One region of the Halofilum ochraceum genome, then DNA from elsewhere that is predicted to be linked to it. Evidence: riboswitches for the same ligand, from Rfam matches in the RefSeq annotation. Region 1 holds a riboswitch; the other holds the start of a gene.
What was found. A riboswitch is a leader RNA that binds a small molecule or an ion and turns the genes downstream of it on or off. The one in region 1 is predicted to bind cobalamin.
Positions count from the first base shown of each region.

Region 1 (4,161 bases):
CGGTCACCCTGGAACGCCACATCGGTTCCGATGGACCACTCGCCGAAGTCGCGGGTGAGGCCGCCCTTGAGGCCGATCTCGGCGCGTCGGGAAAGCTCCTGCCCCGTTTCCGTGTTCTCCGCGTCCTTGAGATCCAGGCTCACGTTGCCGTCCCACTCATCGGTCGTCGCTGTGACCGTGAACTCGAGCCCCTGGATACGCGCTTCGTCGACGTTCTCGGGGGCAAACTGGCCACCGGAGAATACCGTATCGATGAGTTCATCGATTTCCGTCCTGTAGGCCGTGGCCTGCCAGCGCATCGCCTGGTAGCGGCCGCGGAGGCCCGCTTCGATCGTGCGGGATTCTTCGGGCTCCAGATCGTCGTTCCCGAACCCGGGAAAGTAGAGTTCGTTGAACGTCGGTGCACGGAATGCGGTGCCGTAGGAGGCGAATGCCTGAACCGAGTCGCTGAACCGGTACCCGAGGGCGAGGCTGCCGGTGGCCGGATCGTCGAAGTTGTCGTAGTCCTCCCCCCGGAGGCTGACTTCGCTGCTCCAGGCGTGCCCGGTCCACTGGTGTTGTGCATAGACGCCCGTGACATCGCGCTCGTCCTCGGCGAATGTGAGATTACTGTCGACCTCCACGGATTCGGCGTCGAGGCCCAGCGTCACGATCTGGGAAGTCCCGAGCGTGATTTCGTTCTGCCAGCCGAACGAATCGCGGATGGTATCGAACGTGTTGGCGGGCTGACGGTTGAGGAAGTTGTCGCTCTCGTCGGTCGAACGGCTCAACTGGACGCGGGTATTCCAGTTGCCGGTGAGACGCGCATCGACCCGGCCGCTGTATATACGCTGTTGGCTCTCGGTTCGGTTCTGGGAGCTGCCGTCGTACTCGACCTCCGAATCGGTGGCAAGGATTCGGCCCGAGACCGTAACCGCCTCGCCGATGTCCTGACTGATACGGGCGTTCACGCTCTGGTTTTCGTAACCGTCATCGTCAGGTTCATTGCAATTGGACACGAAAGCCGATCCACAGGTTTGACCATTGCGTACATAATTGTTTTGTCTGGCGTCGATCCCGTCGGTCTCTTCCGCGGAGACATTGACACTGAAGCTCGTGCCGTCGCTCTTGCTGCCGTAACCGGCGGAACCCTGCCTGCGGTCGTGGGTGCCGGCGCCGACCGTGGCATGACCGCCTTCGCCTTCACGGGTGAAAATCTGGATCACGCCACCGATGGCGCGGGAGCCGTAGAGGCTCGAGCGCGGGCCGCGCACGATTTCGATGCGTTCGACGTTGGCGAGCGGCAGGTCCTCGAAGGAGGCCGTACCGGTCGTTGCCGACCCGACCTCGACACCATCGACGAGTACCAGCACATGGTCGCTCTCGGTGCCCCGGAGGAAAATGCTCGAGTTGGTGCCACGGCCGCCGTTGCGGGTGAATTCCACGCCCGGTTGACGGCTGAGCAGTTCGCCCATGCTGGAGGTCTGACTGCGCTCGATCTCCTCACGGTCGACCACCGTGACGGATGAAAGCGACTCATTGGCGCTCTCCGCCGAGCGGGTTGCGGTCACGGTGACGGGTGCGATCGTGTCGGCGGCCAGTGCGGATACGGAAACGGCCGAAAACGCGGCGGCGATGCCGCCGATCAGGCAATGTCGATACATCGGGATTGTTCTCCAGGCGCTCACCCGCGCCTCTTGATTCGAGGGACGGATGGAACGGGAGAACGAAACGGTGCGACCGGGACGGCGGCACGCGCATGACGCCCCCCGCGCCATCCTGCGTACTGTTCCAGGCCGGTCTCCGGGCTCGCGAGTGGGCCGTTGGCCCGCGGTTCGATGCCTTCCCGGGTCAGCAACCCAGTGGCGTGTGATCGAACCGCAACTCGCCTACCGTTGCGGGGGCAGCGCCGGACTTGTGAGCGTCGAAAACGTTCACGCACCGGCTTCCCGTTTCATCCGTCGCGCGGCTGCGCGCCGAAACACCTGAAACAGAACGTTCACATTACGCGTTGTTCACCCGCGACTCAACCGATGCGGGCGACGGCCGTTGTTCCGTGTGCGGCACGGGGAGAATGGCGTCGGGAATCGAGGCCGGATTCACGCGACGGGCCGCGTAGGCGCGTTTTGGCGAAGCCGACGCGCGCGGTCGCTGGCCACGGATGCCCGGTATGGAACTGGCTGCGCGCATTCGCCTTCGGCGAAGACGCGCCTACGGTCGATCTCTTCGGTTTTCGTCGATGAGGACCATCTTGCCGGTCTCCGGATCGCGGTAGACCTGACCGACCGCCTCGTAGCCGCTGCCCGCCTCACCGACCCCCTCGGGCACGTCGGGCAGTTCCCGCCCCTCGCTGATCTCGCGGCCACCGCTGCGCGATTCGGATGCCTGCTGCGCGGCGAGGGCGGCGATCAGGCCGCAGGCGAACACCAGCATGATATCGACCAGATTGGACAGCGGGCCGAGCGGCTCGTCGTCCGGATCATCAAAGCGGGAACGGCGCCAGTCACGCCGCCGCATGGTGGTCTCCATTGGCCGCTTCGATCTCGCCCATGACCCGGTCGTACCAGCGCCGCCGGAGCCGGCCGATGATGAAGCCGACAATGCCCACGGCGAGGCCGATCACGGTGGTGTCGAAGGCGACGCTGACGGCGCGCGCCAGGATCTCGAACTCGCCGCGGGAGAGTGCGGCGATGCCCGGGCCGAGCGGGATCAGCGTTCCCATCAGCCCGAGCATCGGCGCGACTCGCGCCAGCACGTCGGCCCGTTCGATCCGTCGGCGCCCGTAGGCCTCGACCGCATCCAGGCTGCCGCGCTCACGCAGCCGCCGCAGTCCGGCAAGGCGCTCGCCGATCACCTGGCCGACCTCCCACAACGCCAGCGCGACCAGCGCCAGCAGCAGGCCGATCGTGGGTACAAGCAACCAGCGCACGAACTCGTGCGCCAGCGGAATCAAAGCGGAGTCGAACATGGGGTTCTCCCGGTTCGGTTAATCAAGGGCTATAAGGGCTTAAAAATTCTGGAACCACGAATGAACACGAATGAACACGAATGGGCTCCTGGGTGAGTCGATCACTCGGGAGCTTCGCTGTGGCCGCGCGGAAGCGGAGATGCGAATGAAGAACCACGGATAGACACAGATGGACACAGATAAAAGTCAAAACCGGAATTGTGGCGATAGGAGTGGATGAGTGCTGATTTGCCAGTTCCGATCCAGTTGCTCATTAGATCGACGTCCTTTTATCTGTGTCCATCTGTGGTTCCGATATCCGATCGTGCTCCGAGGAGGATCAGCGAAGCTCCCGAAACAGCAGCTATCCCAGGAGCCCATTCGTGTTCATTCGTGTTCATTCGTGGTTCTTAAAGCAGTCCTGATGTCAGCGAACCGTCCCGCCCCTGAGCCCGGCCGCCAGTCCGCCAGTGAGGAACAGGAGGCCGATGAGAGCGGCGCTGAGTACGGTCCAGTCCCAGGGCTGGTCGGCCTGGGTGTCGCGCTGCTGCGGCTGCTTTTCCTGGACTTCCTGCGGCGGTTGTTTCTGTTGCTTCTTTTGCGCCTGTTCACGCGTCTCGATCTGGCGCACGGAACTCGGGTCCTGCTCGGATTCCGGTGTCGTGACCTTCGCGTCCGCGCGGATCTCCCGCATGGCCTTGCGCTGCTGCTCGGTCAGTTTCGGTTCGATCCAGTCGAGCATGGGATGGTCCGGGCGCGTGTGGCCGCTGCCGGGGAGGCCGTTGTCGATGACGAGTCGGGCGAAGTCGCGCGCGATCCGTTCGGCCGTTTCGGCGTCGGCGTTCCAGAAGTCCTTCTGCATCGCGACCAGCATCACCGCGAGCATGTTCGCCTTCACGTGGGCGCTCTGGCCTTCCTCCAGGAACTTGTCGAGGCCGAGGTCATGGCGATCGTCCAGATAGACCGACTTGATCTCTCGCCACATGCCGTCGGTGATCATGTCCGGGTTGGTGACCTGCCAGCCCCAGAAATTTTCGAGGAACTTCGAGCCCATCGTGCGGGCACCGGAATAGCCGTGGCTCATCAGCGGTTTGATCCAGGCGGGGTTCAGGTAACGTCCCTGCAGCTCGGCCAGCACGGCACTCTCCAGCGCTTCGACGCTGGGATTGTCCGGATCCGAGTGGTCGACGACGCGGTTGCGTGGTGCGGTACCGCTGACGCTCTCGACCGCCAGG
Region 1 is NZ_LVEG02000001.1:404,273-408,433, forward strand. Features, by position in the region: gene A0W70_RS01860 (TonB-dependent receptor domain-containing protein) at 1-1,643, opposite strand, end outside; cobalamin riboswitch at 1,757-1,983, opposite strand; gene A0W70_RS01865 (hypothetical protein) at 2,191-2,496, opposite strand; gene A0W70_RS01870 (MotA/TolQ/ExbB proton channel family protein) at 2,483-2,947, opposite strand; gene A0W70_RS01875 (cobaltochelatase subunit CobN) at 3,354-4,161, opposite strand, start outside.

Region 2 (4,161 bases), on a different contig from region 1:
CCGTGCGCGACGGAAAGACGAATACATCGGCACTGGCGAACCACGCCGCCAGATCACGGCCGTGGCAGTAGCCGGGGAATACCGCATCCGGCCAGGTGTTTTGCAGGCGCTCGCGGTCCGGACCGTCGCCAACGACCACCTTGGTGCCCGGGGTATCCATGGCGAGGAATGCCTCGATGTTTTTCTCGCGCGAGACGCGCCCCACGAACAGGTGAATTGGCCTCTTGAGATCCGTCTCGAACGCGGCGTCCGGGGAAAATACACGCGTATCGACACCGCGATTCCAGACGACCAGGTGGCCGAAACCGCGGCCAGAGAGTTCGCGCGCCATGCCCGCGGTGGGCACCAGCGTGGCCGCGGCGTCGCGGTGGAAGCGGCGCAGCAGCGCATATCCCCAGGAGAGGGGGATGAACGGCAGGCGCGCCTGGACGTATTCGGGGAAGCGGGTATGGAATGACGTCGTGTGCCGCCAGCCCCTGCGGCGCAGGTGGCGTATGGCCGCGTGGCCCAGCGGGCCCTCGGTGACGACATGCACGCGCTCCGGGGCGAATCGGTCGAGGCGGCGCCGCAACGCCCGGGTGCCGAGCGCGAGCCGGATCTCCGGGTAACCGGGGCAGGGAATCGTGCGGAAGTCGCCGGGCTCGATCACGTCGACGCTGTGGCCTTCGCCACGCAGCCATTCGATGACCGCGGCCAGCGTCGTGACCACACCGTTGACCTGCGGATACCACGCGTCGGTGATGATACTGAACCTCATCCGCTGACGGCCCCGGCGTCGTGCTCCGTCGCGTGGTCGACCTGCAGCCATTGGCGGACCTCGATACGGCCGTCGAAATGCTCGACCAGGGCCGTGCATGATTCCACCCAGTCACCGCAGTTGTGGTAGGTGATCCCCTGGACCTCCCGGATCTCGGCGTGATGGATGTGGCCGCAGACCACGCCCTCGAAGCCGCGCCGGCGGCAGTCCCAGGCGACCGCGTTCTCGAATTCGAAGATGAAGTTCACCGCGCCCTTCACCTTGTGCTTCACATGCGCGGACAACGACCAGTAGCCGTAACCGAAGCGCTCGCGGAAGCGGTTGAACCAGCGGTTGAGCACCAGCAGCAGGGCATAGCCCCGATCGCCGAGAAAGGCCAGCCAGCGATGTGCCTGCACGACGCCGTCGTATTGATCGCCGTGGATCACCAATAGGCGGCGGCCGTCAGCGGTTCGGTGCTCGACCTCGTCGCGTACCGAGATGTTGCCCAGTTCCAGGTCGGTGTACCGGCGCAGGAACTCGTCGTGGTTGCCCGTCACCACAATGACCCGGGCACCGCGTTTGGCCTTGGTCAGGACCCGGCGGATCACGTTGGTGTGCGACTGCGGCCAGTAGATCCGGGATTTCAGGCGCCATCCATCGACGATGTCCCCGACGAGGTACAGGGTTTCGCAGTCGTGCTGCTTGAGGAACGCGATCAGGGCGTCGGCACGGCAGCCCTTCGTGCCCAGATGGAGATCCGACAGCCAGATGGTGCGTACCCGCTCGCGGCCGCTGCCGGTGTTGTCAGCCGTTCCGGTCGATCGGGTTGATGCATCGACGGCATCCGGTTCCGAAAGGACTTCCCGCAGTACGGTGTCGGCGGTGCTGTTCATGGGACGCAGGGAAACAGCCGCCCTTGAAGCGTCGATGACACCGGCGTGAACTTTCGATGACAGTGCTGGTCGCACGGTTATGAGGCGATGTCGCAGGCGATAAATGCGGCGTCGTGCGTGGAACGCAGGCACGGGCGCCGGTCGGCGTACCGTTTGATTGTCGATGGTGCCCGCGTCAAGGCGCGGGAATAGGGAATCCGGAAGGCTATATGGCCCGGCCGGAGCTGCCCCCGCAACTGTATGCGGTGAGTTTCCCGTCTACGTGCCACTGGGATATCCCCGGGAAGGCGGACGGAAAGCGACGACCCGCGAGCCAGGAAACCTGCCATCGATCAGGGGTGCCCAGGCGGGTATCCGGCAGTGCAAGTCCGAGCGGGCGGGGTGTCCCGGCGGCGTCTGCGCAGCGTGCAATGGCAATCGGCTCGGCCGGCGGCGCAACGGGACTCCAGCCCGTTGATCCGGTAGACCGGTAGGTCCGTCATTCGCAACACTGCGCTGTTCGACCCTTCTCTCCCGCAGCCCGCATCCGGGTCACAGGCAACGGGCGAGGAGTCCTGCATCATGTCCAGTCAGTCCAACGTCAATTACCAGCATTCGATCGACCAGAGCGATCGCAATGTCCCGATCAACCTGCGCCAGACCGGCGATCCCGGTATCCGCATGCTGATCTCCAACCGCGTGCGCAAGTCCGCCTACTGGCACCTTTCCGTCGAGGCGGGTTGCTGGCGCGCGACGGTCTACAACCGCATGTATCACCCGCGTGGCTACGTCCGTCCGGAAGACGGCGGCGCCATGGTCGAGTACCGCGCGCTCGTCAACGACGTCACGCTCTGGAACGTCGCGGTGGAGCGTCCCATTCGCGTGAAAGGCCCCGATGCCGAGGCCTTCTGCAACTATGTCTGTACGCGGGATATGACCCGTGTGCCTTCGATGAAGGGGCGCTACGTCATCCTCTGCGACGAGGAGGGCCATGTCCTCAATGATCCGGTCATGCTCCGGCTCTCGCAGGACGAGTTCTGGTTCACGATCAGCGACTCCGATCTCGCGTATTGGTTCAAGGGCATCAACGTCGGCGCGCGCTACGACGTCACGATTGAGGAGATCGACGTCGCGCCGCTGCAGATCCAAGGCCCCAAGTCCGAGGACCTGATGGCCGATCTGGTCGGCGAGGGTGTGCGCGAAGTGCCGTATTACGGGCTCATGGCGGCACAGATCGACGGGGTGGACGTGATCATCTCGCAGACCGGGTTCTCCGGCGAGAAGGGGTATGAGGTCTACGCCTATGACTCCACGCTCAATGCCGAGGCGGTCTGGAACGCGATCCGCGCCGCCGGTGAGAAGCACAACCTGATGGTGATCGCGCCGGCCCATCATCGTCGGATCGCGGCCGGTATCCTGTCCTACGGCCAGGATCTCGATCACGAGACCAATCCCTTTCAGTGCAATCTCGGTCACATGGTGCCGAAGACCAAGGAGGCGGATTACATCGGCAAGCAGGCGCTGGAAGCCACGCGCGAGAAGGTGAATAACGGCAACCCGCCGTTCACGCACCAGCTCGTGGGGCTGAAGATCGAGGGCAAGCCGATCGAGGACTACGCACCGGATTTCTGGCTGGTCGGGCATGACGCCGACAGCGAGCCCTGCGGCTGGATCACCTCGCCCTGGTACTCGCCGGAGCTGAATACGAATATCGGGATGGCGTATGTTCCGGTCGAATCGGCGGCGCTGGGCACGGAGTTTGTCGCTTGGCTGCCCGAGGAGTACCAGCCGATGCCGGGGCATCCGGTCCCGGCGGTAGTCGCCGAGATGCCCTTCCGCGAGTCCGTGAACCCGAGCGCCCGCGAACGCGCCCGGGCCGAAGGCCGCGAATACGCCTATTGATGGGGTAAAACACCGGTGGCCGTCCGCTTGCGGGCGGCCACCGGCTTTTGTCGTTTGTCGGCTCAGTGCCAGTAGGGTTCTCGCCAAGGCGCTAAGGGCGCCAAGGGGCGCGAAGGAAATTCGGAGTCATGCGAAGAGAACCGTATCGGCCGTAGGTCGGACTTCCAGTCCGACAGATCGGAGGCTTCGGCGTGTCGGACTGGAAGTCCGACCTACACTCGCTTCACGGCTGCGTGCCCTTCGTTTCCGCCCGTTTGCGGACACGGAATCCGATTACTCGCCATTTCCCGCCACTGTCTTCCTTCGCGTACCTTGGCGCCCTTCGCGCCTTGGCGAGAACCCTTATCTGCACGGCGTCACCGATCCGAAGGTCGTTCGGTATTGCGACCGGGCCGCGGACCAGCGGTCGTGACACATATCCACAAAAAACCCGGCACAAGGCCGGGTTTTTTTGATCGCTGTCCGCGCAGGCGGACGGGAGGCGAAGCTTACTTGAGCTTCGTCTCCTTGTAGGTAACGTGCTTGCGAACCACCGGGTCGAACTTCTTGATCGACATCTTGTCCGGCATGTTCCGCTTGTTCTTGGTCGTCGTGTAGAAGTGGCCGGTCCCGGCGCTCGACACCAGTTTGATTTTTTCGCGCATGATG
Region 2 is NZ_LVEG02000011.1:58,290-62,450, forward strand. Features, by position in the region: gene A0W70_RS11350 (glycosyltransferase family 4 protein) at 1-757, opposite strand, end outside; gene A0W70_RS11355 (UDP-2,3-diacylglucosamine diphosphatase) at 754-1,632, opposite strand; cobalamin riboswitch at 1,780-1,976, shown strand; gene A0W70_RS11360 (glycine cleavage T C-terminal barrel domain-containing protein) at 2,194-3,513, shown strand; gene rpmG (50S ribosomal protein L33) at 4,002-4,157, opposite strand.
Region 2: it holds a riboswitch for cobalamin, as region 1 does, so the genes downstream of both, A0W70_RS11360 (glycine cleavage T C-terminal barrel domain-containing protein) here and A0W70_RS01860 (TonB-dependent receptor domain-containing protein) in region 1, are expected to answer to the same signal.